4 regions of the Paraburkholderia sp. FW306-02-B genome follow, and region 2 is predicted to be linked to each of the others. Evidence: predicted binding sites of a transcription regulator. Region 2 holds the regulator's gene; each other region holds the start of a gene.
The links. Region 2 encodes FNR, which switches genes on or off when oxygen is low (the NO sensors DNR and NnrR bind a similar motif). Its sites were predicted from a motif close to TTGATNNNNATCAA; they were not measured.
Positions count from the first base shown of each region.

Region 1: the regulator FNR is predicted to act here: its motif matches at 6,246-6,259, upstream of AC3WOG_RS30245 (universal stress protein).
Region 3: the regulator FNR is predicted to act here: its motif matches at 1,134-1,147, upstream of AC3WOG_RS30230 (universal stress protein).
Region 4: the regulator FNR is predicted to act here: its motif matches at 3,750-3,763, upstream of AC3WOG_RS30340 (oleate hydratase).

Region 1 is NZ_JBYSXZ010000002.1:2,015,321-2,023,004, reverse strand. Features, by position in the region: gene arcC (carbamate kinase) at 1-729, shown strand, start outside; gene AC3WOG_RS30265 (PHA/PHB synthase family protein) at 1,018-2,808, shown strand; gene AC3WOG_RS30260 (bifunctional enoyl-CoA hydratase/phosphate acetyltransferase) at 2,818-4,221, shown strand; gene AC3WOG_RS30255 (acetate/propionate family kinase) at 4,218-5,411, shown strand; gene fabI (enoyl-ACP reductase FabI) at 5,420-6,181, shown strand; gene AC3WOG_RS30245 (universal stress protein) at 6,333-7,169, shown strand; gene AC3WOG_RS30240 (universal stress protein) at 7,212-7,684, shown strand, end outside.
Region 2 is NZ_JBYSXZ010000002.1:2,337,006-2,344,689, forward strand. Features, by position in the region: gene AC3WOG_RS31825 (acyl-homoserine-lactone synthase) at 1-509, shown strand, start outside; gene AC3WOG_RS31830 (FadR/GntR family transcriptional regulator) at 576-1,265, opposite strand; gene AC3WOG_RS31835 (universal stress protein) at 1,556-2,038, shown strand; gene fnr (fumarate/nitrate reduction transcriptional regulator Fnr) at 2,176-2,952, shown strand; gene AC3WOG_RS31845 (SUMF1/EgtB/PvdO family nonheme iron enzyme) at 3,083-4,405, shown strand; gene AC3WOG_RS31850 (hypothetical protein) at 4,529-4,930, opposite strand; partial or broken gene AC3WOG_RS31855 (TniQ family protein) at 5,360-5,803, opposite strand; gene AC3WOG_RS31860 (TniQ family protein) at 5,820-7,115, opposite strand; gene AC3WOG_RS31865 (AAA family ATPase) at 7,160-7,684, opposite strand, start outside.
Region 3 is NZ_JBYSXZ010000002.1:2,007,235-2,014,918, reverse strand. Features, by position in the region: gene AC3WOG_RS30235 (universal stress protein) at 1-453, shown strand, start outside; gene AC3WOG_RS30230 (universal stress protein) at 570-1,046, opposite strand; gene AC3WOG_RS30225 (sensor histidine kinase) at 1,358-3,508, shown strand; gene AC3WOG_RS30220 (response regulator) at 3,505-4,152, shown strand; gene AC3WOG_RS30215 (response regulator) at 4,338-4,760, shown strand; gene AC3WOG_RS30210 (helix-turn-helix domain-containing protein) at 4,770-5,552, shown strand; gene AC3WOG_RS30205 (c-type cytochrome) at 5,771-6,064, shown strand; gene AC3WOG_RS30200 (DUF3564 domain-containing protein) at 6,111-6,485, shown strand; gene AC3WOG_RS30195 (DUF2964 family protein) at 6,552-6,743, opposite strand; gene AC3WOG_RS30190 (sigma-54-dependent Fis family transcriptional regulator) at 7,238-7,684, shown strand, end outside.
Region 4 is NZ_JBYSXZ010000002.1:2,031,826-2,039,509, reverse strand. Features, by position in the region: gene AC3WOG_RS30365 (BON domain-containing protein) at 1-97, opposite strand, end outside; gene AC3WOG_RS30360 (zinc-dependent alcohol dehydrogenase family protein) at 206-1,246, opposite strand; gene AC3WOG_RS30355 (beta-ketoacyl-ACP reductase) at 1,385-2,131, opposite strand; gene AC3WOG_RS30350 (universal stress protein) at 2,432-2,890, opposite strand; gene AC3WOG_RS30345 (hypothetical protein) at 2,965-3,300, opposite strand; gene AC3WOG_RS30340 (oleate hydratase) at 3,867-4,862, shown strand; gene AC3WOG_RS30335 (F0F1 ATP synthase subunit gamma) at 4,915-5,760, opposite strand; gene AC3WOG_RS30330 (F0F1 ATP synthase subunit alpha) at 5,757-7,325, opposite strand; gene AC3WOG_RS30325 (F0F1 ATP synthase subunit delta) at 7,312-7,684, opposite strand, start outside.

The DNA.
Region 1 (7,684 bases), 320 kb from region 2:
GCCGCCGCGGGTGCGGCTGGCGCGGCGCCGCTGGACGTGCTCGACGCCGAGTCGGAAGGCATGATCGGCTATCTGCTCGAGCAGGAACTGGCCAACGCCTTGCCGCCGCAGCGGCAGGTGGCGACGCTGCTGACGCGCGTCGAGGTCGACGGCGGCGACCCGGCCTTCCTTCACCCCACCAAACCCATCGGTCCCGTTTACGCGGAGGCGGAGGCGGAACGTCTGGTCATCAGCAAAGGCTGGGCCGTTGCGCCGGACGGCAACGGTTTCCGGCGCGTCGTCGCGTCGCCGAAACCGCAACGCATCGTCGCGCTTGAGCCCATTCATTGGCTGCTCGACCACGATGCCGTGGTGATCGCAGCCGGCGGCGGCGGAATTCCGGTCACGGTCGCGGCGGATGGCCGGACCCGCTGCGGCGTGGAGGCCGTGATCGACAAGGATCTGTGCAGCGCGCTGCTGGCGGCAGACGTGGACGCCGATCTGCTGCTGATCGCCACCGACGTGGACGCGGTTTATGCCGACTGGCACACGGCGAGCGAACGCGTGCTGCACGAGGTGACGGTGGCGGGACTTCGGTCGATGTCTTTCCCTGCCGGCTCTATGGGACCGAAGGTCGAGGCGGCGTGCGAGTTCGCCACCCGCACTGGCCGGCCGGCAGTCATCGGCTCGCTCGACCACATCGAGGAGATGGCAAGCGGTACGGCGGGCACGCGCGTCACGCGCGCGTAAGCAGCGTTCAACGATCGGTTATCCCGTGGTTATCCCGTTTCCCCGCCCCCACTTCGATTGACCGAGATCAAAGGTCGGGGCCGGCGGGCGGCTAAAGTCCAAACATCAGGCAATTGCTGCGCCGCACAATCCGGGCGCGTCTTTTGCTGTGTCAGCGCAGTGCATCTGGCTTCCAGGCATGTCCCGCGTCCGGAACATTGTTGCTGACGTGATCGTCGTCTCCCAGTGGTTTCGCGCTTATCCAGCGATACCGTCGAACCAGGCGCAGTCGAACGCAAAGGAATCTCAATGGACACCCGCACGCGAGCTGTCAGCGCCGCCCTCCCCACCCCAGTGGGCGGCGCTGCGCCCAGCCTCGATAGCAAAACGTTTCGCGATCTGGACCACGCCAAGGAGGCGCTCATCGCGCGCATGACCGCCGGTCTCTCGCCGGCGGCGCTGGGTGCGGCGCTGTCCGATTGGCTTATTCATCTCGCGGTCGCGCCGGGCAAGCAGCTCGAACTGGCGTCGCTGTGCGTGTCGAATGTGAGGCGGCTATCCGAATATCTCGTCCAGCTTGCACTCGGGCGGACAGCGCCTCTTTTGACGGCGCCGTCGCCTGCCGACCACCGGTTTCGTGCCGACGCGTGGCAGGTCGAACCATACCGCCTGTGGCAGCAAAGTTTCCTGCTTGCCGAGCAGTGGTGGAATACGGCAACCCGCAACGTGCCGGGCGCCACGCGCCACCACGAGGACGTCGCGGCGTTCGTTGCGCGCCAGTTGCTCGACATAATGGCGCCGGCGAATTTCCCGCTCACCAACCCCGAAGTTCTCCAACGCGCGGCGGCCACACGCGGCCTGAGCCTGGCACAGGGTGCCCGCAATGCGTTCGACGATGCGAACCGCGCGGCCTGCGGCAAGCCCGCCGCCGGGATGGAGCAGTTCAAGGTCGGCGTGAACCTGGCTGCCACGCCCGGCAAGGTCGTGTTCCGCAATCACCTGATCGAGCTCATCCAGTACGGCCCCGCAAGCGAGGCGGTTCTCGCCGAACCCGTCCTGATCGTGCCGGCGTGGATCATGAAGTACTACATCCTGGATCTGTCGCCGCACAATTCGCTGATTCGCTACCTGGTCGAGCAAGGCCACACGGTGTTCTGCATTTCGTGGCGCAACGTGGAGAGCGAAGACCGCAATCTGGGTCTCGACGATTACCGGCAATCAGGCGTGATGGCGGCGCTCGACGCCGTCTCGCGGATCGCGCCGGACCGGCGCATTCATGCAACCGGCTATTGCCTCGGCGGCACCTTGCTGTCGATCGCCGCGGCGGCGATGGCCGAAGCCGGCGACGAACGGCTCGTCTCGATCTCGCTGTTTGCCGCGCAGACGGACTTCACCGAGCCCGGCGAACTGCAACTTTTCATTGACGACAGCGAAGTCTATTTCCTCGAAAGCATGATGTGGTCGCAAGGCTATCTTGCCGCCGACCAGATGTCCGGCGCGTTCCAGTTGCTCCAGTCGAACGATCTGATCTGGTCGCGCGTGATTCGCGACTATCTGCTCGGAGCGCGCGAACCGGCGATCGACCTGATGGCCTGGAATGCCGATGCGACCCGCATGCCGTACCGGATGCATTCGGAATATCTGCGGCGCCTCTTTCTCGATAACGACCTGGCTTCTGGCCGATACGTGGTCGATGCGCGGCCTGTCTCGATTCGCAACATCCGCGCGCCGATGTTCGTGGTGGGTACTGAGAGCGATCACATCGCGCCATGGCAATCAGTCTACAAGATCCACAACCTGTCCGATACCGACATCACGTTCGTGCTGACGAGCGGCGGTCACAACGCGGGCATTGTCAGCGAGCCCGGGCATCCGCACCGGCACTTCAGGATGAAACTCAGCGCGGCCAACGACCTGCGTATCGGCCCCGATGAGTGGGTGACCGCCGTCACGGTGCAGGACGGATCGTGGTGGCCGGTATGGAGCGACTGGCTCAAAGCGCATTCGGGTCCGCAGCGCGTGGCGCCGCCGCCGATGCCGGCCGGCGAGAACGGTCAGCCGCTGGCGGACGCGCCCGGCACTTACGTTTTCCAGGTTTAGGAGGCGCTTGTGAACGACAACCTGTTGCGCAACCGGACTTTCGATGAACTGGCCATCGGCGAATCGGCGTCACTCGTGCGGTTAGCCATGCAGAACGATATCGACCTGTTCGCCGCCGTGTCCGGCGATATCAACCCCGCGCATGTTGATGCGGCTTTCGCATCGGGCGACCTGTTCGGTCACGTGGTGGTCCACGGCATGTGGACCGCCGCGCTGATCTCCGCCCTGCTCGGCACGAGGCTGCCCGGCCCGGGCACCATCTATCTCGACCAGACCTTGCAGTTCCGCCGCCCAGTCGCGCCAGGCGACACCGTCACGGCGAAAGTGACAGTGAAGGAAAAACGCCCGGACAAGCGCATCGTCCTGCTCGACACCTGTTGCACGAATCAGGCAGGCGACGTGGTGTTGCTAGGCACGGCGACCGTGATCGCCCCTTCAACACCGGTTGTGTGGCCGTCCGCGCCGCGCCCCGATGTCTCGGTACGGCGGCACGACCGCTACGAGGCGTTCATCCACGAGGCGCGGACCCGTCCCGCGTTGCGTACCGCGATCGTCCATCCGTGCTCCGTGGAAGCCATCATGGCGGCGCTCGAGGCCCGCGACGAAGGCCTGCTCGAGCCCGTGCTGGTCGGCCCGGAGGCAAAAATCCGCGCTGCTGCGGAGGCGGCCGGCGTGAGTCTCGACGGCACGCAGATCGAGGCGGTCGAGCACAGCCACGCGGCGGCCGCGCGCGCGGTCGAGCTGGGCGCGGCCGGTCAGGTTGCCGCGTTGATGAAAGGCAGCCTGCACACGGACGAGTTGCTCGCCGCGGTCGTCGCGCCGGCATCCGGCCTGCGCACCGCGCGGCGCATCAGCCATGTCTATGCGATGGACGTGCCGGCCTATCCGAAGCCGCTGGTCGTCACCGACGCCGCCGTCAATATCGCGCCGTCGCTCGAACACAAGCGCGACATCTGCCAGAACGCGATCGACCTGCTGCATGTCATGGGCGTCGAACTGCCGCGGGTCGCGGTGCTCGCCGCAGTGGAAACGGTCAATGCCAGAATGCCGACCACACTCGACGCGGCCGCCCTCACCGTGATGGCCGCACGTGGCCAGATCGCCGGGGCGCTGGTCGACGGCCCGCTTGCGTTCGACAACGCCATCAGCTTCGCGGCGGCGAAAACCAAACAAATCAATTCGCCGGTGGCGGGTCAGGCAGACATTCTGCTGGTCCCTGACCTGGAAGCCGGCAACATGCTCGCCAAGCAACTCACGTACTTCGCCGGCGCCGACGCGGCGGGCCTTGTGCTCGGTGCGCGCCTGCCGATCATCGTCACGAGCCGCGCCGACAGCATGCGCGTGCGCCTCGCTTCCGCGGCGCTCGCCAAGCTGGCAGCCGAACGCACGCCGGGAGGTCCGATCCGATCATGAGCGCCCCACTCCTGCTGACGTTCAATCCCGGCTCCTCAACCATCAAGATCGGCTTATACAGCGTGCTGGACCGCGCGGCGTCGAGAATCGGTCATGGCTTGATCGATTTGCGGCATCAGCCGTTACGCCTTCATCTCGTCCACGGCGGCGGGGCGAACGACATTCCGCTCAAAGCTGCCGTCAACGACGACCTTCACGAGGTCCTCGACGAGACGCTCGGATGGTTCGCCGCACACTTTCCTCTCGACGATCTGGTTTGCGTCGGCCATCGCGTGGTGCACGGCGGCGATCGTTTTGGCGGGCCCGTGGCGATCGACGACGCAACGCTCGCGGCGATCGCCGCGCTCGTGCCGCTCGCCCCGCTGCACCAGCCGCAGAGCGTGCGGCTCATCCGGGCCATCCGGCATCTGCGGCCGCATCTCCTGCAGACGGCGTCATTCGACACGGCATTTCACCGCACCCAGACCGATCTCGTGCGGCGCTTTGCGATTCCGCGCCCGCTCTTCGATCAGGGCATCAAGCGCTACGGCTTTCACGGTCTCTCTTATCAGTTCGTCATTGGCGAGTTCGCGCGTCAGTTCCCGCTCCGCGCGCGCGGCAAGGTCGTCGCCGCGCACCTCGGCAGCGGCGCCAGTCTGTGTGCGTTAGAGGCGGGGATGAGCCGCGACTCCAGCATGGGTTTTTCGACGCTCGACGGCATCCCGATGTCGACCCGCTGCGGCGTGCTCGATGCCGGTGTCGTGCTCCATCTGCTCGACCAGAAGGCCCTCGACGTCAAGAAAGTCGAGACGATGCTGTACGAGCAATCCGGCCTGCTCGGCGTTTCCGGCATCAGTGCGGACAGTCGTGAACTGCTGGCAAGCGAGCGTCCCGAGGCTCGCGAAGCCCTTGATCTCTTTGCGTTCCGCATTGCCGGCGAGACGGCGCGGCTTGCGGCCACACTGGGCGGTCTGGACAGTTTCGTGTTCACGGCCGGCATCGGCGAACACCAGCCTGAAGTGCGCGCCGCGATAGGCGAGCGGCTCGCATGGCTGGGCGTCGAGCTCGACCCGCACGCCAACGGCAGCAATGACCGCGTCATCAGCAGCGCGCGTAGCCGGGTCACCGTGCTCGTGCTGCCCACCGACGAGGAGCAGATCATCGCCGATGAGGCTGTCACGGTGCACCACCGCGAGGCGATCAAGCCATGAAGCCAATCATCGATCTGTCGGGCAAGCGCGGACTCGTTGTCGGCATCGCCAACGAGCACAGTATCGCCGCCGGCTGCGCGGCGTCGTTTCGCGAGGCCGGTGCGGAACTGGCCGTGACCTACCTGAACGAAAAGGCCGAACCTTTTGTCCGGCCGGTCGCCGAGGCGCTCCAGGCGGCAATTGTTATGCCCTGCGACGTACGCGTTGCCGGGCAACTGGAAGCGGTGTTCGAGCGACTCTCGCACGATTGGGGACGACTTGATTTTGTCCTTCACTCGATCGCGTTCGCGCCCGGCGACGACCTGCACGCGAGCCTTGTCGATTGCTCCGCCGACGGCTTCGCACTCGCGATGGACGTGTCGTGCCACTCGTTTATCCGCATGACGAAGCTCGCGCTGCCGCTGATGTCCGGCGGTGGCAGCCTGATGACCGTGAGTTTTTATGGCGCCGAGCGCGCAGTCGATCACTACAACGTGATGGGACCGGTGAAGGCGGCGCTCGAGTCGAGCGTCCGCTATCTGGCCGCCGATCTGGCGGCTCGCCGCATTCATGTCCATGCGATCTCCGCCGGCGCGGTGAAAACACGTGCCGCGTCGGGTATCGACCACTTCGACGGATTGCTCGATGAGGTCCGCGCGCGAACGCCGGCACAGCACCTCGTCACGATCGAGGAAATCGGCCGGATCGCCGCCGTGCTCGCGAGCGACGCAGGCATGACGCTGACCGGCTCGACGGTTTACACGGACGCGGGCTTTCACGTCGTGGCCTGACCGCGGATTGCGCCCGGCGCAACGCAGATCGAGTCTCGGGTGCTAGTCGGGCGCTAGCGCACCGTTGATCTGAATCAACGCCGCCGGCCACCCGGCTCATAGACTCAGATCACGCGTTCCTGCGCCACTCTTCCACTTCTGGAGCGTTGTAATGACCTACAAGACCATCGTCGTCCATCTGGATATGAGTCAGCACGCGCATCCCCGGTTCGAACTCGCGCTGCGGCTCGCCAGGCAGTTCGGCGCCCATCTGACTGGCGTGTTTGCGGTGTTCACGCCCGATTCGCGCTCGCTCTACGTGATGGCCGGAACCGCCGAATACTACCGCGCGCACGCGCAGCTGCGCGCGGAACGCCGCGGCGCGCTCGAGCGGCTCTTTCATGCGGAGTTGAGCCGCGCGGAGGTCGCCGGCGAGTGGATTGCCGTCGAGGCCCCAGCAAAGCTCGCGGTGCCGTATCGCGGCCGGTGCGCCGATCTGATCATCGCCGGCCAGGACGACCCGAACGATCCCGAGTCATATGTCGGCGACTATTTCCCTGAAAACCTGATCATGACCTCGGGCCGTCCCGTGTTGCTGATGCCTTACGCCAGCAGCGTCACGTCGCCCGGCACCCACGTGATGGTCGGCTGGGACGGTAGCCGCGAAGCCACCCGCGCGGTCCACGATGCGCTGCCGTTCATGCGCGCGGCGAAAACCACCACGGTCGTCACCGTCAACGGCGCGCGTGGCGAGCCGCGCCCACCCATTCCGGGCGCGGACATCGCGACGCTCATCGCCCGGCATGGCGTCAACGTCGAGCTCAAGGATATCGAAGCCGGCACTGGCGCGTCGATCGGCGACGCGCTGTTGTCGCAGGCATCCGGGATCGGTGCGGATCTGCTCGTGATGGGCGGCTATGGCCATGCACGCTGGCAGGAACTGGTGATGGGCGGAGCGACCCGCACCATCCTCCAATCGATGACCGTGCCGGTACTGATGTCGCATTGAAGAACTGAAGCACCGAGTCGGTTCCATTCAGGAGAGTTCGCCATGTATCAGCAGATTCTGGTCGCCGTCGACGGCAGTGAAACGTCCACGCGCGCCCTCGACGCAGCGTTGCAGCTCGCGCACGACGCCGGCGCAAAACTGCAGCCCCTTTTTGTCGTAGACGTCCCGTTAATGTCGTATGACGTGCCCGGTTACGATCCGTCCTACGTCCGCAATGCACTGCTGGAGGAAGGCGGACATGTGATGGACAACGCTGTCGCGAGCATGAAGCGAGCCGGTGTGCAAGGCACGCCGCGCATCGTCGAAACCGACCCGGCAGGCGACGACATCGCGCATTGCATCCTGCGCGCGGCAAACGAATTCAAGGCCGACGTGGTGGTGATGGGCACACACGGGCGGCGGGGTTTCCGGCGGCTGGTGCTCGGCAGTGTCGCCGAACGTTTTCTGCGCGTCGCGCGGTGTCCAGTACTGATGATCCCGACGCACAGCGGCAAACCCGTGGCAAGAAGCGCACA
Region 2 (7,684 bases):
TTCACGGGCGGCTCGGGTGGGACATCCCGACCATCGCGGGCATGGAAATCGACGGCTACGACGCGCTCGGGCCGCACTACATGCTGATTCAGGGCGACGACCACCACGTGCGCGGCTGTTGGCGCCTGATGCCGACCGAGGGCCCGAACATGCTGAAGGACACTTTCCCGCAGTTGCTGCACGGCGCGGCGGCGCCGGTCGGGCGGCATATCTGGGAATTGAGCCGGTTTGCGATCGAAACGGGCGGTGAGGAACAGTCGTTCGGTTTTGCCGACCTCACGATGCAGGCGATTCACGAGCTCGTGACGTTCGCCGACCGGATGGGCATTACGCGCTACGTCACGGTCACCACCACCCCGATCGAGCGGCTGCTGCGCAAAACCGGCATCGAGATCAGCCGGCTCGGCTCGCCGTTGCAGATCGGCGTGGAGCGCGCGGTGGCGCTGGATATCGCGGTCAGCCCGAAAACCCGCACTGCCCTGTTCGGGCCGATGGCCGTGGCAGCGTAGCCACAAGAAGCCCGGGCCGATACCGGACCGCGAATGCGGCGGTCCGATGTCGGCGTGTGGCGAAGTTCAGGAACCGAACATCCGGTCGAGCGCATTTTCGAGGTGCGCTCGCATCGCCTGACCGGCGGCCGGACCGTCCTTGCGACGGATCGCCTCCAGCACCGCCCGATGCTCGGCTTGCACGAGCCGCTGCCGCTCGACGGTCTTCACGAGCGACAGATTGCGCGACAAGTTCATGCTGAACAGGATCTGTTCTTCGATGAACGACATGACCGTGATAAAAAACGGATTCTTCGACGCGCGCGCCACCGCCAGATGGAACATGAAATCGTCTTTTGCACCGATGCCCTGGGTTTCGATGATGCGTTCCAGTTCGTCCCACGCGCGCTCGATCGAGGCGATGTCGTCGGCGTCGGCTTTGAGCGCGGCCTGTTCGGCAGCGCCCGCTTCGGTCACGATGCGAAATTCATAGCAGCGGCGGATGTCGGACAGCGTTTCGAGCGGCGCGAAACGGCGCACGTCCGGATCGGGGCGCCGCGCGACCGTGGTGCCGGAACCGTGCCGGGTCATGATGATGCCGTCCGCCCGCAGCCGCGCCAGCGCCTCGCGTACGGTCGGCCGCGAGGTCTCGAAGCGCTCGGCTAGCGCGTGCTCGGTAGGCAGCCGGTCGCCTTCCTTGTACTCGCCTTCGAGAATCCGATTGAGGATGTCGCCGTAGATCTTGTCGGGCAAGGCCGTCGTTTTGCGCTCGTTCATCAGCGGTGCTGAGCCAGCTTGTCTGAATAGGCTTTGATTGTAAGGCAAACCCGGGGCTATCTTGATTTCGCGCAGGCGTTTCAGATTGACGCGCAGGCCGGAAACGCTTGCTGCGCGGTACTTGTCATGCAATCAATCGAAGCAGCACAATTTGACAAGTGTTTGATTGACATCCTGCTCAGGGTGCGCCTTTTTCAGCAATCATTTAAGCTCACATGGGTAATGAATCGTCAATGAACACGGTCGTGCGCAATGGCCGCGACACCCGAATCCTACAGACGGGAGTTGATATGTACACACGCATCCTCGTAGCGGTCGACGGCAGCCATACCTCGCGCCGCGCGTTCGAAGCAGCGCTGGCGCTCGCCAAATCCACGGGCGCTGTTCTGCAACCGTTCTACGTCGTCGAAAACACGCCGATGTATTTCGAAGCGCCCGGCTACGACCCTTCGATTCTTCGCAACCGGCTGGTCGAGCAAGGCAAGGAACTCGGCGCGGAATTCGCGCAGGCCATGCGCAATCAGGGTGTGAAAGGCGAGCTCGCGGTGGGCGAAGCATCGTCGCTCGACGACGTGTCCACCGTGGTGCTGAAAGCCGCCGCCGCTTTCAACGCCGACCTGCTGGTAATGGGCACGCACGGCCGGCGCGGTTTTCAGCGCCTGATTCTCGGCAGCGTCGCCGAGCGCTGCGTGCGCCAGGCCAGCTTGCCGGTGCTGCTGATCCCCTCCGCTGCGGGCAAGAGCAGCGAAGCCGGCGCTCAACCGGACGCATAGCAGTACATCACCACAAGCAGAAGCGCGAGCGTGACATCGCGCAAGCAGCCTCGCTGCGCGAACGCGTCATTTTGCCGCGAAACGCGGGCCGTACGCGGTGGGACAATCAGTCATTACCCGACAAATGGCTGCTGAACATGCTGACTCCTACCGCTGTTACCGCCGATTCCGCTGTTGCTCCATCCGCGCGCGGCCGCGGTCGTGCTGCGCCGCCGCGGGCGAGCGGGCGCAGCGCCGCGCGTTGTTCGAACTGTTCGATGCGGCAGCTCTGCATGCCGCAAGGCCTGTCTCCAGATGAACTGCCGAAACTCGAAGCGTTGATTTGCACAGCGCGCTCGGTGCAGCGCGGCGCAGCGTTGTACCGCAGCGGCGACCCGTTCGACAATCTGTACGCCGTGCGGTCCGGTTCGATGAAAACCGTCATGGCGCACCGTGACGGCCGGGAACAGGTTACCGGCCTGCGCCTCGCCGGCGAAGCGCTCGGCCTCGACGGCATCAGCGAAGACGTGCACGCATGCAGCGCCCTGGCGCTCGAAGACAGCACTGTTTGCATCGTCCCCTACACGGCGCTCAAAACGTTGTGCCGCGAAATCAGTTCGATGCAGGAACGGCTGCACAAACTGCTGGGCGAACAGATCGTCCGCGAAGCCGCGCAAATGATGGTGCTCGGCTCGTTGTCGGCGGACGAACGCGTCGCGGCGTTCCTGCTCGACGTGTCGGAGCGCAACGCGCAACGCGGCTATTCGTCGGCGGAATTCAACCTGCGTATGACGCGCGAAGACATGGGCAGCTATCTCGGCATGACGCTCGAAACCGTCAGCCGTACCCTGTCAAGATTTCAAAAGCGCGGACTGATCGACACGCAAGGCAAGCACATCCGGATCGTCGATCTCGAAGGCTTGCGGCAGGTTTAAGCCGGACGCGAAGGACCTGGCCCGCGCCGCCACGTTCCCGTCTACCTCTTTTCGGTGCGCTTTCGCCTTGGCATGGCTCCTGCGAGCGGGTACAGTCTTTAGTCCGTCCCCCGCAAGGAGGCTTGGCGACATGAATCGCGACCCCGCCCCGCATCACCCGCTCGTCCAGCGTCTGATCGACGCGCGTCACGTCACCGACGCACTGTTCTCCATTGTCAAACCCGAGTTTCTGTATGACCGGCCGATCCGCGAGCGTCACCGGATTGTGTTTTACATCGGCCATCTGGAAGCCTTCGACCGCAACCTGCTGGATCAGCGTCTGTGCGACCTGCCCGCGTTCGATCCGCACCTCGACCAGCTCTTCGCGTTCGGTATCGATCCCGTCGACGGCGGCTTTCCCACCGATCAACCAGGCGACTGGCCGTCGCTCGAGGTCGTGCGCGGCTATGGGCTGCGCGCCCGTGAGCAGATCGACCGTGCGCTCGGTGCGCTGAGCGACTCGGCTCGTATCGGCCACGATGATGCGCAAGGCGGTGCGGCCGGGCAGTTGCTGAACGTTGCGATCGAGCATCGGCTGATGCATGCCGAAACGCTCGCCTACATGCTGCATCAGTTGCCGCTAGCGCAAAAGATCGCCGACTTACGCGAACCGGCGGCAACGCGCGTTGAGCGCGGCGCGATCAACGCGTCGATGGTCCGCGTGCCGGCCGGATCGGCGGTGCTCGGCATGGCGCGCGAAAGTGGCCGCTTCGGTTGGGACAACGAGTTCGGTGAATTGCGCGTCGATGTGCCCGCCTTCGAGATCGATCGCCACATGGTGACGAACGGCGCGTTTCGCCAGTTCATCGAGGCGGGCGGCTATCGTGAGCCGAAGTGGTGGTCGAACAAGGATTGGGCGTGGAAGGAAGCCGGGCAGATCGAACACCCCGCCTGCTGGTCACAGCGCAGCGAAGACCGCGAGCGCGGCAAAGACGGCGCATGGACATTACGCACGATGTTCGACGAGGTGCCTCTGCCGCTCGATTGGCCTGTGTACGTCAGCCACGCCGAAGCCAGCGCCTACGCGCGCTGGGCCGGCAAGACACTCCCCACGGAGGCGCAATGGCAACGCGCGGCCCACGGCGCACCGCACGCCGCGTCGGGCAATTTCGATTTCCGAAGCTGGGACCCGCAGCCGGTCGACGCATATCCGGATAACGTCAGCGCATTCGGCGTCGAAGGTCAGTTCGGCAATGGTTGGGAGTGGACCTCGACGATATTCGACGCGCTGCCGGGCTTCGAAGCGTTTCCGTTTTATCCCGGCTATTCCGCCAATTTCTTCGACGGGCAGCATTACGTGCTCAAAGGCGGCTCGGCGCGCACTGCGCGATGCATGTTGCGGCCGGCTTTCCGCAACTGGTTTCAGCCGCACTATCAGTATGTCTATGCGGGGTTCAGGTGCGTGCGGCTTTGACGAATAAAGCATAAGTTGACACATAAAATCACCTATCGCTTTATTCCTGGAAAAGTCATCTATCGCTTAACTTTGTGAACAAGGTCATCTATCGCTTTGCCACCGGTTACAGACGCAACGACTTCAAACGGGCGTTCTTTCCTTTACCCAGAGAAACAGTCGCTCCTCTGCCCCCCCTCTATAAAACATGGTCTTGCCGTGCTCGAACAGATTGCTCCGATTGAACACGAGCCCGTCGTGTTCAAATCGCGCTTTGAGCGCACGCAGATTGCGCCCAATCCTTAGAAGCCGCAGCCATCTGCGCCGTCGAACCAGGCAAAGGCGCCTTTCACGCAGCTCAAACACCAATTCCGGAAACAACTGGGTCAACCTTGTCACATTCACGCCCAGCTTCCCTGCAAGAGCCGTAAACGTTATGTCCGGTGTCTCAGCGAGTGTTGCAGGCAGGAGTTTCTCGATTTCAGCCTTGCTCTTTGTGGCTCGCCGCCGGTGCTGTCGTTCGAGAACGATTGGCTCGATCGTCATACTAGCAGCCTGCAGTTGGCCGCGCAGAACACTGACAGGTTGAGCGCGGACGTGTGAACTTATTGCGATCAGAACCTGGAGACTCAGCGTACTACTGCCCCTTAGCACACAATTTAAGTGTCCTTTAGGTAGTCCCAATGCCCGATCTGCCTCAGCGCCGTTGCTCCACGCCGTTTTGATCACCGTGTGCAAACCGTGGAGCATTGCCTCACGGGTGAACCGCTCGCCACCGGACGACGCAGCTATCAGTTTCCCGACTTCGACAGCGACCCACCGCTGTGTGGGTGTCGCCGGGCAAACCTCGTCTGGCACGCAACCGAACGCAATAGACCCGCAGTAACGGCAGACGCCGGGGCGTAGCGCTCGTCCGCTCTGATACTCCCACTGTTCCGGCCTGCGACCGCAAGCGCTGCTCACCAGAAACCGGTCGTGAATCGGGCAAGTATGGACAAACTGGATTTCCCAGATCAGTCTGTTCCACGCACCGGGAAATGGAACTTCTGCCACGCAGGCCGGACAATGGCGTGGTCTATCCGGTCTGAGGGAATTGCGAAAATGCGTTACTGCGGAAAGCGATTCAAACGTGCATCCTGAGATTTCCGGACGCCCGGTTGCGGCAATCAGGCCAGGAATGAGTGTGTCGCCGCGATGACTGGTCTTTCCCTGCGACAAGTGGGCAAACCATCGGCTCTGCTTATGGCCCGCGACTTCGTCCAGATATTGCACAAGCCGCGCGATTGATACATGGTGCGCCGTTGCCAGACGCGAAAGATAGCTGAAGATGCTTTCACATTGGTCGGTGCCAAGCGCCATGGGAGCCAAAGGGTAAAGTCGCGTTGAGCAACTTCCGCTGGAAGCGGGAAGACTCAACATCAATGACGCGCGAGTGTTAGATCTCACGACTCTCCTCCTTCACAAACTTGGGACCGTTTGGGCAAAGCGCAAGCAATATCGGCTCAAATCGCGAACCCTTTAATATCAGGATGCCAGACTCAAGATAGAGATTGCGCACCGTAACTGGCTTTCCCGCTCCCCTGAGATGGCTGATCGCCGTTTCAAGGCGCGCGGTTGCTTCGACACGGCGCTGTATGGCCTCGGCCCGCCGTGATGTCCGTAAGCGTTCAACAAGCAGATGCACCTCATTCGGACAAGTTCGCTCGAGCGTTGTCCTGTGAATCCCCAGTTGCCTCGCTACGACCGAAACGGACGGGCATACGGGGGCCTCCAGGGCTGCCAGGACAGCGCGTCTTCGCTCGACTGTTGATGGCCTTTCTAACGGCCGACGATGGCACACGTATCGGAAGGTTCCGGTCAACGTATAATTTGGTTGCCCCCGAAGTGCAGAAACTATGTCGCTACCTGCCGCCGCACATAGCGCGAGCAGTGGCGCGAATTTGATACGCCTATTGCCGTTGATCCAGTCGAATAGCCGCGCTTTGCTGAAGCCGCAGATGGCCGCTGCACGATAGGGACGCCCTTCTCCGATCCGCGTAGCCATCGCGAGAACCCCCTGTTGAACGCGCTCAGGCGCAAACTGCTCGCCCCCAGAAACAGCTGCAATCATCTCTCCGGTTTGACTGGCTACCCACATTTCGACACCGGCCGCTGTCTCGACCGGAATACATCCACACGACAGGCCGAGACTACCGCATCTGGCACACACACCGGGCACCTGCCGTCGACACCACAATCCGAGATAACGCGCTGGAGGACTTCCGCATCGTGAAGAAGCGAGTCGGATCGCATGTCGCGGGCATACGGTAACGACGTTGACATCCCAAAGTATCGGGCGAAACGCTGCCGGATACGGCCTCTCACGCAAACATTCAGGACAATGACGAGCTCCATCGGCGGCCATCCCCGCCAGGTCCAGCGCCGGCAGGAGCGCAGCAAGCGAAAGGTGACGCACAGCAGACAGTCCTGTCGCGATCGCCAGAGCCGTTTCCAGCCTTTCCGTACGTCCGGGTGCAAACAGGGAAACGGCCACACTGCGGTTCCACCAGGAGAAGTGCCTCCATTTCCGGAAATCGTATCCCGAGCATGGAGACAGGCACCGGTTGACCAGATCATCGACGGCAACCGAATGTGCGTTGGCCAGCCGGCACAGGTAGCTAACAAGCCCTTCGCAGTCCCACTGTCCCACGGAGATTGGCTGAACCTGGTACAAGACAGATAGGTTATCCATAACAATCACCAAGGAATTTGCCGGAACAAAAGCACACACCAGGTTCAGGTGACGCGCTCGATTCGCTCCGAGATACTGGCAAGCTTTTCGTCGTCGACGGAGAACTGGGAGTATCCTGCCTTGAGCATCATGTCTTCCCCCTTTTCAAACTCGCGCCGAATGCCGCTCAGCACGCTCGCTGGCTTCAGCGACTTCCTGACGAATTCTGCCCTCCACCTACCCCCATTGCCGATTTGCAGTACGAGGCATTGCATCATGAAGTCCTTCAGGAGACCCACGATACCCAACGTGGCCTCGAGCAGATCCGCAGCTACTTCGGTAAAGTTCGGTACCCAGACGAGCGGCCAGCGCTTCTGGAGAAGCCCGATGATGCGGGTAAATTCCTTGATGTCGCCTTCATTGGCGATGTCCTTGCCTTTCTCGTCTTTTGCATAGCGGCGATAGCGGTCGAGGTAAAAAACCTCACTGCGACGACCTACCTGCGCATAACTGGACACCAGGCTGAAGAGGTCATACGAACCGATCAGCAGCAACTGGGAATCAGTGGCGTCCGCCAGGCTTTTCAACGT
Region 3 (7,684 bases), 330 kb from region 2:
CATTTTGTCGAGGACGTGCTGATGAGCTCGGGCCGCCCGGCCATTGTGCTGCCCTATGCCGGGGCTATCCGTTCGTTTGCCGAAAACGTGCTGATCGCGTGGGACGGCGGCCGCGAGAGCGCCCGGGCCATGGCCGATGCGTTGCCGGTGATCAAACGTGCGAAATTCGTCACCGTGATGACCGTGCAGCGACACCACGGTAGCGAAGCGCCAGCCGGCATCGACGTCGCCGCATGGCTCGAACGGCACGGCATTCAGGCGGGATTTTCGGCCGTGCCCAAGGTGGCCGGCGTCCCTACAGGCGCAATGCTGCTGAACATGGTGGCCGATCGTCATATCGATCTGCTGGTGATGGGCGCGTATGGACATGCACGCGCGCAGGAACTGCTGCTCGGCGGCGTCACACGGGTCATGCTGGAATCGATGACCGTGCCGGTACTGATGTCGCATTGACCGAACCATTCAGGCATTGCGCGAACGTGACCCTCGCGCGACTCAAAGCGCCCGGTTTTCAGGGCGCTTCTTTTTTGCCCCCCGGCGCACCGGTTTGCCGCCTCGCTATTGCAGGCTCACAGGCTCGACGGTATCTCGTCCATGTCCCGTTCGCGCCGAACCAGTAGAACGGGCATCGCGGCGCACCGCAAAAACGCCTCGGCGACACTGCCGAGCAACAACCGGCCGATGCCGTGCCGCCCATGCGTGCCCATCACCACCAGATCGGCCTCGCACTCGTCTGCCACGCGGCACAGGACGGTGGCGACGTCTTCGCCGTACGCGTCAATGGTCCGTGTCAATCCGCGCACGTTGCGCTGTTCAAAAAGCGCGCGGGCATCTTCGAGCGTCGCCATCGCGGCTTCGGTCGCCGCTGTGCCGTGCGGCTGCTCGTCGATCAAGCCAGTTCCTATATCGACCATCTGCGCAGCATGTTCGGCGACAAATACGGCCGTCACCATCGCCTGCGCGGCCTGAGCGATTTTTAGCGCTTCTTCGAGCGCGAGCTGCGCGGCCTGGCTGCCGTCGATTGCTACGAGAATCCGTTTGTACATGACCTTCTCCTTGACTTCGCCGTCCTGAACGGCCACGGCTATTAGGGCGACGCGCTTTCAGTCTGCGGTTCGCCGGTCGGAACAGGCTTGATGCGGATCAAGGGCGGAGGCTCTGCCGTTCGCCAGCATTCGTGCACGGTGCGGCTTCCATGGCGTCCTGGCGGGATACTGGCACGATCCGTGCGAACCGCGCACAATAGCGGCGCACGCGTTGTTCCGATTGCATCTAAAGAAAATGACGGTGACGTTTCCCGCTCGGCGCCCGCTCTGTAAGCGAGTGTCGCGCATTGCCACCATCCAATGAGGCGTACATGCCTTTTCGCGATAACACGCCCTTCGCCACAAAATCGCCTGCGCACAGGCAGGTTGTGCCACCTGAGCGGCGCCCCAAGCTTGTCGCCGCGGTCACTTTTGCTGTCGTTCTGGTGGTTGCGCTCGCTGCGTGGCGCTGGGTCGGTGAGCAGTCATCGCGCGCCGCCAACAGCCGCTTCGATCAGCGTACCGCGCAAATCACCGCTGATCTGCAGCGCGAGTTCGCCACCGGCGAATCGCTACTGCGCGGCGCGCGCGGCTTGCTCTGCGTCGCGCCGGCGGTCGATGCCGATACATGGCGCCGATATGTCGCGCAACTTGAACTCGATCTGGGCGAGACGTCGTCTGCTGTCCGCGCGCTCGGCTATGCCGATGTTGACGCCGGCGGCATCGCCCGCCTGACGGGCAAGGCTGGTAACGTGGCCGCACAGGACGCCGCGTCGCAACCGGTCGCGCCGGTCACCCTGATGGCGCCGGGCACCGCCGATGCGATGCCAGTCGGCTACGACCTGGCTAGCACGCCCACGAGCCGGACGGCGTTGCTGCGTGCCATCGACACAGGAGCAAGCGCGCTCGACACCGGCGCAGCGCCGTTCGGCGACATCGGCTCGAACCCCCACCCGCGACTTTACGTCTATTTTCCGGTGTATTCGGACGCCGGCGTGCCGCCCACGCCACAAGCGCGGCGCGCGGACATCAAGCGACTGCTGGTGGCGGCGCTGGACACCGGCCGCGTGTTCGATAACGCCCTCGCCCGGCAACGCAGCATCGACCTGCAGGTATTGAGCGGAACCCCCGCTATGCTGCTTTATTCGTCCGCCACCGGGGAAGACGAACCCGCGGAGACCGCACCCGTCATGCGTAAAACCGCCACCTTGCGCGTCGGCGGCGAACCTATCACGCTGGCCTATACCGCGAGCGGCCGCTATCTGAGAGCCGAGGACGAATTTGCAGAAACCGCGGTACTGATCGCCGGCGTCGCCGCAGCCTGCCTGTTCAGCGCCATGGCCTTCCTGATCGCCGGCGAACGCGGCGGCGGATCTGCCGCGACGAGCAAGGCGCGCAGCCAGTTGACCCTGAACGAGGCACGTATGATGGGGATCATCCGTTCGTCGATGGAAGCCATCATCACTATCGACGAACGGCAGAACATCGTCATCTTTAATCCAATGGCTGAACAGGTTTTTGGATGCAGTGCAATGGAAGCGGTCGGCGCCTCGCTCTCGCGCTTCATTCCCGAGCGTTTTCGCGCGGGGCATGAGCGGCACGTCGAACAGTTCGGCGTAACCGGCGTTTCCGACCGGCAAATGGGCAAACAGCGCGTGCTGTACGGCTTGCGGAGCAACGGCGAAGAGTTTCCTATTGAAGCGTCGATCTCGCAGATCCGCGACGGCGACGGCAAGCTGTACACGGTCATGCTGCGCGACATCACCGAGCGGGTCAAAGCGGAAAATGCGCAGCGGCAATCGCGCGAGGAGTTGCGCGAACTCTCCGCGAATCTGCAAAACGTTCGCGAGGAAGAAAAAACCCGCATTGCCCGCGAACTGCACGACGACCTTGGGCAGCAATTGACCGCCCTCAAGATGGACCTTTCTTCGGTCGAGCAGCAGCTTGAAACCACCGCCGAACCGCGCGTGCTGCAGCAACTGCGGGGCATGCGCCGGCTGATCGACGCGACGGTCGCCTCCGTGCGCCGTATCGCTGCCGACCTGCGTCCGGTCATGCTCGACGATCTCGGCCTGATTCCCGCGATCGAATGGCTCGCCAATGACTTTACCAACCGCTACGGCATCGAGGTGGAACGCCGGATCGAAGTCGGCGACACCCGCTTTACGCCGGCGGGCGCGACGACGCTATTTCGCATCGTGCAGGAAGCGCTGACCAATGTCGCGCGGCATGCGCAAGCGACGCTCGTCACGTTGACGGTGCATGTCGAAGGCGGCGTTTGCGTCCTGCAAATCGCGGACAACGGCCAGGGCACGCGCCACGCCACCGCCTCCACCGAGAAATCGTTTGGTTTGCTCGGAGTCCGCGAGCGTGCGCACATGCTCGGCGGCACGGTCGAAATCCACACTTCCAACGGCAAGGGCTTTGCGCTGACCGTTACCTTTCCAGTCTCGTCGGTGCAACAGCAGGAGATGCAAACATGACACGAGTGCTGATAGCCGACGATCACGCGTTGGTGCGTGATGGCCTGCGGCATATCCTGCAAGGTGCAAGCGGCTTCGAGGTGGTCGGCGAGGCCAATGACGGCGTCAGCACGATTGCGCTGATCCGCTCGAACGCTGCGGAGGTGCTCGTGCTGGATCTGTCGATGCCGGGGCGAAACGGCGTTGAGCTGATCAAACAGATCAAGGACGAAAAACCCGCACTGCGGATTCTCGTGCTCACCATGCATGCGGAGCAGCAGTATGCGGTACGCGCTTTCAAAGCGGGGGCATCGGGGTATCTAACCAAGGAAAGCGCCAGTGCCGAACTGGTGACCGCCGTTACCAAAGTCGCATCCGGGGGCGTCTACGTGAGTCTCGCGATGGCCGAGCGTTTTGCGCAGAGCCTGAACGAGCCCGCCGACACGTTGCCCCATCAACGCCTGTCCGACCGTGAGTTCGATGTGTTCCGTCGCATCGCCGCAGGGCAAACCATCACCGAAATCGCTACGGAATTGTGCGTCAGCAGCAAAACGGTGAGCACCTACAAAACGCGCATCCTCGAAAAAATGCAGATGCCGCACGAAGCCGCGCTGGTGCGTTACGCGCTGCGCCACAAGCTGCTCGGCGAAGACGACGAAATCTAGGTCCGGGGCGGCGCGCCGGCCGCCGGACCACATCCGCTCCCCACATCCATTCGCCGATCGCCCGGCTTCATCCGCCGCCGCATTCGCGGCGTGTAGGAAATCCCCTACACGCCTTCGCACTCGCCTACCCGAAGTTCGTTCGCCGCCGATTCTATTTCGAGACAGCGCGACCGATACTTTGAGTCATGAACTCAAGCCCGGCCCAGCAAGCACTGCGCGTCTTCCTCGTTGAAGACGCGATTCCGATCAGACAACGCATGGTCGCGCTCCTTGGCGCAATCGACGGTGTCGAGATTGTCGGCGAAGCCGAGGAACCCGGCGCCGCGCTCACCGGCATCGACGCTACCGGCGCCGACGTCGTGGTCATGGATTTGCGCCTGATCGGCGGCACCAGCATGGAACTGCTGCAGGGCCTCGCGCGGCGCATCTCGCGGGTGATCATTATCGTGCTGACGAATCACTCAGGTACGTGGTTCAGGCAAGCGTGCCTCGCGGCCGGCGCGCAGTACTTCTTCGACAAAACGAACGAATTCGATCTTGCATGCAGCACGATCACGCGGATTGCCCACGAGCGTTGCGCGCGTGGCCTCAATGATTCAACTAGCTAGGAGCACACCATGTCTGACGTCGCCGAATATTCCGAAATCATGCCGCTTCAGCGTGTCTCGCGGCCGGCTTCAGGCAATTCCGCGCTCGCAACGTCAGTGCCGACTCGCCGCGCCGCGCGCTGTTCAAACTGCACGCTGCGCTCGATCTGCATGCCACAAGGCTTGACGCCAGCCGAACTGGAGCGCATCGAGTCGCTGATCTGCGTTTCCCGCACGATCAAACACGGTGAATCGCTGTACCACGCCGACGATTCGTTCCAGAGCATCTATGCGGTCCGCGCCGGCTCGTTCAAGACCGTCGTCATGCATCGCGACGGCCGCGAACAGGTCACCGGCTTTCATCTGGCGGGCGACTCGCTCGGTCTCGACGGTGTCTGCTCAGGCCGGCACAGCTGCGACGCGATAGCGCTCGAGGACAGCAACGTCTGCATCATTCCGTTCCATCTGCTCGAAGTCATGTGCCGTGAGGTGAAGGTCGTGCAGCAGCACGTCCATCGTCTGATGGGCGGCGAGATCGTTCGCGAGGCGAGCCTCATGATGCTGCTCGGCACGATGTCCGCCGACCAGCGGGTCGCCGCATTCCTGCTGAACCTGTCTGGAAGGCTCAAGACACGCGGCTATTCGCCGGCGGAATTCAATTTGCGCATGACGCGCGAGGAGATCGGCAGCTACCTCGGGATGAAACTCGAAACGGTCAGCCGCATGTTTTCAAAATTTCAGAAAGACGGCCTGGTCGATACACACGGCAAGCAGATCAGGATTCTCGACCTCGAGGGCCTCGCGCGCATCTAGTCCGGGCAGAGCATGCACGGCTCGTCACCGCTGTTCGACGCGATACCGCTGCGCGCCACTGCCATGGACGAATCGTCGGACGGAAGGAGAAACATTGCCTTGATATGAGTCAATCGCGGGCACGGCACCGCCTTTACACTGAACTCGCAACCCTTCCTGGAGTGTGTCCCGTGAACGCCCCGCCCCTGCGCTATCTCCCTGCAAGCGCACTTACGCTGTTGCTGGCAGCAAGCGGCGCAGCGCTCGCCCAGTCCGAGCCGACGGCGCTGGTCGATCAACAGCATTGCATGTTCTGCCATACCCGGGACGCGCCTTTTCTCGCGCCGTCGTTTCAACAGATCGCCAACCGTTATCGCGGCGTGCCGAACGCCGACGTCATGCTTGAACACAAGCTGCGACTTGGCGGCAAGGCCCACTGGGGCGATATGGCAATGCCTTTGGCGGCGGAGCGTGGCGGCCCGTTGACGTCCGGGGATGCCCACACGTTGATCCAGTGGGTTTTGAGTCAATAGGCACCCCGCTTGTTTGCACATGTTCGCACCATGCACGGAGAACATCATGCGCCTCACCATCCACCTCGACACGTTCGACCGTGTCAATCCCATGGCATTCGTCATCCTGTGGCTCGACAAAGACACGCGCCAATGGTCGCGCGAGGGGCATATGGGGCTCAAGTTGCCCGAATGGGGCGCCTTGCACGTCGATTGCGGCAACACGCTCGTCTGCGGACCGCACGATTCGACGCCCTGTTGCATACTCGAAGGGCTCGATCTGAACGCCGGTTCCGGACCATTCGAGGGCGAGACCGGACGTGCGCAATGGTGCTCCGATGCGGGCAGATCGCTGATGACGGGTCATTGGCACGTGCAATGTGTCGACAATGAAAGCACGCAGCCGGAAGACGGCATCTTTGCCGCCGATGACAGCGAATAAGCGTTGCCGCCCCGGCCACCAGGGTCGAGTACTACTGCGGGACTGATTGCCGGTCCTGACCGTGTATCAGGTATCGTCTCCCGCGGTAGGGTTCAGCAGGATGACGAAGCAGGCAACACCGGCAACCAGCGCCGCCGCGCCAAAGCGAACGAAGTCCGTACTATCGAACAGCAGGCCGCGGATCAATGCCGTCAAACCGGCTAATGCGACAAAAACGGCAACCGCCGCCACGACGATCCTCGGTTCTGCCCGGACCATGATTTCTCCCTTGGCTCAAGGCGAGTGATTTCGCATCGACGCGGCTGTTCGCGAGCCGTCGATCACGAATTGATCATCGATCCAGCCAAGGTATTGTTATTGATTTGCATCAAGGTCTGGATACTTCACTTCATTTGCAAGCGGGTCTCGCAAAACCGAGGGACCATTCAACAGGAGAAAGCCGACCAGCGCTCGGCGCCGTTCTTCTCTTGATATGGATCAAGCGCATCGCCGGCCTGACCGTCATAGTCGACTTACGCCCACGCTGATTCATCGAAAACATCGAGATTAAGCGGTCCGGCGTTCCGACGTTCGATCGTGATGTGACCGTTGTGGGGCACCCGTCTTGACGTCTTCAAGACCGCCGCGCAATCGATGTCCACCACGGGCGCCCCGTTCTCACGAATGGAGTGCCGGATCTGGCGCGCGATTTGCTTAAAGTTGCACCCATACGGTTCTGGCGAATGACCAGACCTGACTCGCAGGAGGAGACAATGCGCGATGATGTCCATCACGCCACGACGGCAGTCGCACCGCGTGAAGCGGCCTGGCTCACGCCATCCATTCAGAAATCACACGAGCGCTCGCAGACATTCGGCTTGAGTGCCTCGATGCGGCCGGACTACGACGTCCTGCCGGCCGCGGAACTCGCGTTGAAGCTGGAGCAAAGCCGCATTCTGTGCGCGCATGCCACCCCGGTGATGGAAACGCTGCACGAACAGATCGTCAACACGCAGAGCATGATCGTGCTGACCGACGCCGAAGGGCTGATCCTTCATTCGATCGGCGACGATGACTTTCTGCGGCGAGCAGAGAAAGTCGCGCTGCGCCCGGGCGCGAACTGGGCGGAAGACCGGCAAGGCACTAACGCAATCGGCACGGCGCTCGCGGAGCGATGCCCGACGGTCGTGCATGGCGCGCAGCACTACCTGGCAGCCAAT
Region 4 (7,684 bases), 310 kb from region 2:
CTTCACGCTCGGCGTGCCGTTGCAACGCCTGGCCAATCTGATCGCCGATATCCTGGGCGGCCGCGTCGCCGCCTATCCGGATCATGTCCGACTTCATTGCCTGCTCCTTGATTCAGCCATGAACATTGGACCGCGTTGCATTGCTCGCCCGGCCTCGCTGCGCTCCTGAACAGGTCGCCGGATCTGCTCGCGCAAGCGGCGCTGTCTAGGCGACCTCGATGATCACCTTCAGCGCATGCGTGTCGGCCGCGCGCCCAAACGTGTCGTAAGCGCCGACAACATTCTCGAGCTGGAAGCGGTGTGTAATAAGTTTTGCGGGATCTATGCGGCCGGCGCGAACAGTCTTGAGCAGCATCGGCGTGCTGACGGTATCGACGAGGCGCGTCGTAATCGCTATGTTGCGATCCCAAAGCTTATCGAGGTGCAGATCGGCCTTGACCCCGTGCACGCCGACATTCGCGATCACGCCGCCGGGCGCGACTATCGCTTCGCACAACTCGAACGTTGCAGGTATGCCGACTGCCTCGATCGCACAATCGACGCCGGTCTGTTCGGTCAACTTCATGACTTCGTCGACCGGATCCGCCCGGCCGATGTCGATACACCCGGTTGCACCGAACCGGCGCGCAACTTCAAGGCGGTTCGGATCACGATCGATCATCAGGATCTGCGCAGGCGAATAAAACTGCGCGGTCAGGAGCGCCGCGAGCCCGATCGGTCCAGCCCCGACGATCGCCACCGTGCTGCCGGGCTGCACCTTGCCGTTCAGAACACCGCATTCGAAGCCGGTCGGCAGGATGTCCGACAGCATCACCAGCGCCTCTTCGTCGGCGCCGGCGGGAATCGGGTACAGGCTCGTGTCGGCGTGCGGAATGCGCACATATTCGGCCTGGGTGCCGTCGATCTTGTGGCCGAGAATCCAGCCGCCGGTGGTGCAGTGTGAATACATGCCGCGCCGGCAATAATCGCATTTGCCACACGACGAAATGCACGAAATCAATACCCGGTCGCCCGGCTTGAACGACGACACCGCCGAGCCGACCTGCTGCACGATACCAACCCCCTCATGGCCGAGGATGCGCCCCGGCTCACAGCTCGGCACATCGCCCTTCAGAATGTGCAGATCGGTGCCGCAAATTGTCGTGCGCGTCATCTTGACGATCGCATCGGTCGGCGCGGCGAGCGCGGGAATGGGCCTTTCGTCGAGCGATTTCTTGCCGGGACCGTGATACACCAGTGCTTTCATCTGCTGCCTCCGTTGATCGAAACGAACCTGCTATATGACAGGCTCCAGAATGGCGGACGCCGCGACGATTAACTTGTATCAAGCGATACGTATCGTCCGGAGCGCGGCGAAAACCGTAACCTCAGCCGATTGCGGCCGTCACCGCATATGCATGCCGCCGTTGATCGCGAAGTCCGCGCCTGTGACGAAACCCGCGTCGTCCGAACAGAGAAACGCGACGAGCGCCGCGATCTCGTCAGGTTGACCGAGCCGGCCGACCGGTATTTGCGGCAGGATTCTGGCGTCCATGACGTCCCTGGGAATCGCGGCGGTCATCGCAGTCGCCAGATAACCGGGCGACACCGTGTTGACTGTCACGCCATGTTTCGCGACCTCCAGCGCCAGCGACATCGTGAAGCCGTGAATGCCGGCCTTGGCCGCCGCATAGTTGGTCTGACCGAACGCGCCGCGAGCGCCGTTCACCGAGCTGATGTTGACGACACGTCCGAACTTTCGCTCGACCATCCCTTTTAGCAACGGTTTGGTCATATTGAACAGTGAATCGAGATCGGTGCGCAGCACCGCATCCCAATCGTCCTTGTTCATCTTGGCGAAGGTCGAATCGCGTGTGATGCCCGCATTGTTGACGAGCACGTCGACCGAGCCGAACTCCTTGAGCACGCGTTCCGCGCAATGCGCACAAGATTCGAAGCTGGTCACGTCCGCCTCGTACGCATGAAAACGGCGGCCGGCATCGCGTTCGTGCATGAGCCAGGTGGCGACGTGATCGTTGCGCTCGGAATGCGACATGGTGACAACCATGCCGGCATCATGCAAACGCCGGCTGATCGCGGCGCCGAGGCCGCCCATACCGCCGGTGATGAAAGCGACTCGCTTAGCCGACATGGCGTGCTCCTTGTTGTTGCCGGGCTTCGTGACCGAAGCTCGGCATCCGGAGTGCGAGTGCCAGGTTCGCTCGATGCACATCAAACGGTGTGATGAATCCAGTTGCCATGGTGCTCCTCCGTCGTGTCCAGATGAATTGCATAGGCGCCGCGCGGTTATCTCGCAGTCGCAGTCGCAGTCACAGCAGCAGTGCGTCCAATGTAGATGACGCCGATAGCGGCGGGTTGACGTGTATCAAGCGTATGGCGTGCCGCCGCGAATACCGCCTGTGAACGGTCCATCACGCGCCTTGAACAACCCTCAGGCGTGGGCTGACGCTTCCTTGATCAGCAACACGGGACACGTCGAGTGCCGCACGAAACGCTCCGCGACACTGCCGATCACCATGCGTCGCATACCGCGCCGCCCATGCGTGCCCATCACGACAAGCTCCGCGCCGAGCCGCTCGGCGCAGCGAGCGAGACAACTGGCAATGTCCTCGGCGATGCCTTGCGTTTCGACGATCTCCGAATCGCCCGCCACGCCGAGCGCCTGCATCTTCGCGCAAGCCTCGTCGAGGAAGCTGCGCCCTACCTGGCGCGCCGTGTCGGTCAGCAGATGCGGATCGCATGCCCCCGCGTACGTGAAAGCCGCGGACTGGTCCAGTGCATAGACCGCCGTCAGCTTGCCGCCCGACAGTTTGGCCATCCGGATGCCCTCGTCTACCGCACGTTTCGACGCTTCACTGCCGTCCACAGCCACCAGAATATTTGCGTACATGACGCTCTCCTCATCGAGTGTTGGAACAAACAGGCGCGGCGCCGCAACGGACGCAAGCTTGCCTGGCATCGCGCTCAAACCGGGCGCCGGTCGAGTTTCCGCTCAGCGACATCGAATGCAGCGCGTACCGCTATGTTTGGATCGGCGTTCAGGCAATGCTCGATCGGGACCAGCTCCCCGTTACGCATGATCAGGTCGAGCCGCGCGTCGAAAACCGGACTGCGGATGTCGGCGGCAGGCACGCCGGTTCCGCCACCTTGGGACCGTTCACGAATGGCCTCGATCGCCAGGTGACAGCCCGCGATAGCCTTGCTGAACCGTTCGAGGCGCAGCAGTTGCGTAGCCGCCTCGCCCTCGATCTGCGACGTCCCGGCAAAGCCGAGATAGACGATTTGCATGCCGACACCCATTTCTGTTCTCCCAGACGTGCCGCGATTTCTCTAGTGGGGCCGGCTTCTTTCGCGACTACAGGAAGTTCGGCGGTACATCGTTGCCGGCAAGGTCCGACGAAGCTGCCGATTCCACCGTTTCTTTGCGGAACTTCAGATTCATTCGCCGGGTGTGCGTGGGCGCTCGGGCGTGACTCCCCAAGGCGGCCAGGTCGCCGTGGTAGCGACATATGACTGGCGGCATGATTGAATAATCGGCGCGAACGGCGCGGGGTAATTGACTTGTGTCAAGGCATTGGCTGGCTGCGCGTTGGCCCGACACACGCGGAAAACAAAGGGGGGTTCCGCCGACGAAATCGTCGGCCGCCATTACGTGAAAAGAGCCGAGTCCGCGCCGCCAATCGCCCGCGGCGGATGAGCCGGATCGCGCGATGTCACGGCAATCGAGCGCGCGCTCTCATGATCGGTGCTCGATCCAACTCAATCGGCACGCCGGCGCCGCGGGTATGGTGGATCAACATCTGCCGTGCGCCTCCGGGCGGCCCGGCTGCATACGGATAGCGACGAACATGAAAAGGAATATCGACGTGCAAAACTCTGATCAGCGTCCCGAACGAGCCCTTACCGCTGAAGTTGACCGCAACCACGCAGAGGACGCCAGGTTCTATCTCGTCGGCGGCGGCATCGCTTCGTTAGCGGCGGCGGCCTTCCTGATCCGCGATGGGCATGTGCGCGGCGGTGACATCACCATTCTGGAAGCGCTCGACAAGCCGGGTGGCAGCCTCGACGGCGCGGGTTCGGCGGAAAGCGGCTACGTCGTGCGCGGCGGCCGCATGCTCGAAAGCAAGTATCTGTGCACCTATGACCTGTTCTCGTCGGACGCCACGGGCGCCTGGCCCCTTTGGAAAACGATCGCCGCAGGCCGGCCCGAGTTCGGCCACCCGGCCGTTTTCGCGGATCATATCGACGAGTCGAAGTGGCTGTCGTTCACGGTGACGTTGCGCGACCCGACGCTGTTCCGCCTGATCCGCGACATGACGGGCAATACGCCGGGTGAAGGCGGGTTGATTACCTTTGCGGAGTCGAGCTGGCTTGCCTCCATCGTGGTGCCGTATCAGCCGCATTTCATCGGCCAACCTGCGGACGTGCAGGTGCTGTGGGGCTACGGTTTACGGGTTGACCAGCCCGGCGATTTCGTCAGGAAGCCGATGTCGGCATGCAGCGGCCGCGAAATGCTGACCGAAATCCTTGGCCATCTGCGGATCGAAGCAGAGGCATCCCGCATTCTCGAGCACGCCAACTGCATTCCGTGCATGATGCCGTTCATCACGAGCCAGTTCCTGCGGCGCAGCAAAGGCGACCGGCCGGACGTGGTGCCGGACGGCTGGCAAAATCTGGCGTTCACGGGACAGTTCTGCGAGTTGCCCAACGATGTCGTCTTCACCGTCGAATACTCGGTGCGTTCGGCGCAGAATGCGGTGTACGCGCTGCTCGGACTCGATCTTGCAGCACCGGAGGTCTACAAAGGCAAGCGTGATCCGCGAATCGTGTACAAGGCGTTTTCGACGTTCGGGGACCGCTAGCGGTCGCTGTGCTGCGGCCTCCTGCGGGAACCGCGCGGCACGGTTGCATCGTTCAGACGCCTGCCGCGGCGCCCGCCGCGAGTTCCACGATATCGGCCGTGATCTCATCCTGACGAACCTGCCGGTAGCTTTGCGTGAGTTCGGCAAGCGTCTCCTTCACATTGGCGCGCGCGGCCAGCATCGCGCGCATTCGCGCTTCGTTCTCCGAGGCGAACGACAGCATCAACGCCTCGCATAACTCGACATACACATAGGCTTCGACCAGTCCGGCAAGCAGAGGGTCGACGGGCAACGTGAGTAACGGCGGCTGGGCGCGCCGCGCAACGGAAAATCGCGAAAAATCGAACGGAATCAGGCTGTGTTCGACGATCTCGCTGTGCGCGGCGATGCCCGGCATGGCGTGAACGACCGAGACATGGGTCACCCCGCGATCGCCGAGACGGGCATAAAGCGCATCGGTGATCCGGCTTGCGAGCGCCGGCACATCGTCGGCATGGGAGGCCGCGGGAGAGCGCCAGGCAAACGGCAGGCGGCGTTCGTTAGCCACAATTTCGCCGCGCGTCCCCACGAGCAGGAGTTCGCTCTGCGCCGACGCCAGACGAGACAGCGCGTGGTCGAGGATCTGCTCGTTGAACGAGCCGACGAAACCCTGCTCCGCGCACAGCGCGATGACGATCCGCGCGCCGTGCTCCGGCACGCGCGCAGGTTCACCCGAAGCGTGGGTCAGCGCGGCGCCGATCGCAGCGCCGACGGTCGAGGCCGAGGAACGGATGCCGGGCAGCCGCCGTTGTGCTTCGCGCGAACGTGCTGCCGCAATGCCGCGCATCGCGCCGATGACGGCGTCCAGTTGCCGGGCGGTAGCGCTGCGCGATTCGATTTCGGTGAGTTTTCCGCTCATTGCCCAACCCCGCTGCTTGCCGTGCCGCTGGCGGCCGTCGGCGCGAACCGCCGCACCAGATCGCGAACCGCGGCGACGAGCACCGCTTGCACACCGGCGCTCAACGGCGCGGGCGACGACAGCGAAAAGCCTTGCGCAATTTGGGCTTGCAGGCGCTGGGTGTCCAGATGCGCAGCCAGTTGCGTGCGCACTTGCGCGACGATCCCGCTCGGCGCCGAATCGAACACACCCTCCGCCAGTGCCGACAGCAACGCGATCTCGTCGAGCGTGCGCAATGCGCTGAAACGCGGCTGCGCGATCAGCGCGCGGATGCGTTCCCCACGGGCGATCTTGCCGGCGACATGCGCGTCCGTCAGCCCCCCGAACCGGCTGAACATCTCCAGCTCCAGGAACTGCGCGTAATCGAGACGCAAGCGTCCCGACACCCCTCGTAAAGCCGGATGCTGAGCCTTGCCGCCGACACGGCTCACGCTCAAGCCCACATCGACCGCCGGACGCTGGTTCGCCGCGAACAGCGCCGCGTCGAGCACGATCTGCCCATCCGTAATCGAAATGAGATTGGTCGGGATATACGCGGACAGGTTGCCCATATCGGTTTCCGCAATCGGCAACGCCGTCAGCGAGCCGCCACCCAGTGCGGCCGACAGCTTCGCCGCGCGCTCGAGCAGGCGGGCGTGAACATAGAAGATGTCGCCGGGATAGGCCTCGCGCCCCGGCGGCTCGCGCGTCAGCAGCGCCAGCTCGCGATGCGTCGCGGCATGTTTGGTCAGGTCGTCGACCACGACCAGCGCGTGCTGTCCACGATCGCGAAAATACTCGGCGATCGTGAAGCCCGCGAACGGCGCGATCCATTGCAGCCCCGGCGCCGACGCCGCGGGGGCGACAACGAAGATGCAGCGCTCGGGTGCACCGTACTGGCGCACCGATTCGATGACGCGCTGTACAGCCGTCATGCGCTGGCCGACCGCGACATAGACGCAGATCATGTCCGAATGCTTCTGGTTGACGATCGTGTCGATGGCCAAAGCGGTCTTGCCCGTGGCACGGTCGCCGATGATGAGCTCGCGCTGTCCTCGGCCGATCGCGAACAGCGCGTCGACGAGAAGCACGCCCGTTTCGACCGGCTCGCTGACCAGATCGCGTTCGATAATCGCCGGCGCCGGCCGTTCGACCGGCATGCGCATCTCGGCAACGATGGGATCGTCGCGGTCGAGCGGCCGCCCGAGCGGGTCGATCACACGCCCCAGCAGCCCGTCGCCGACCGGCACTTCCAGCACGGTGCCGGTGCGGGTCACGCAGGCGCCCGCTTCTACGGCGGTGCCGTCGTCCAGCAGCACGGCACTGATGACGTCCGCGTCGAGCGTGTGCGCGAAGCCGGTCGCGCCGCTTTCGAAGCGCAGCAGTTCGTTGAGGGCCGCATCCGGCAGTCCTGAGACAAATGCGATGCCATCGCCAAAACGCTCAACGCGGCCGAGCGTCTGCGCGTGCGGCTTCACGACGGTTCGGGCGAGTGCGTCGCGCTGGTCCGCGAGCCAGCGATCGTCGGTCATGTCAGCGGGGCCCATTATCGCCACTCAGTAACGCTGCTCTGATCTGCGCGAGATCCGCCTTGAAACTGTTGCGCACTACCGCGTGGGCAGCCGTCAGTTCCAATCCGGCGATCAGCGAGGGATCGACCTCTATCTGAAGGGCAACCGGCCTGCTCAGACAGGTCGCGAGCGCGGCGCGGCAACTCTCCTGCTCCTGCAAGCTCAGCGCGCGCGGCGCAGCGAGTGAAAGCGCCACGCCATGTGCGCCGAGTTCTGCGCGAACCTTGGCGGGCAGTTGCGCGACCCCGTCGACGAGACCGTCGACAAAACCGCTCACGCGCGTACTGTCAGGCAGCCGCTCAAGCAGCTTTGCCGCGATATCGACGGCGAGCTGC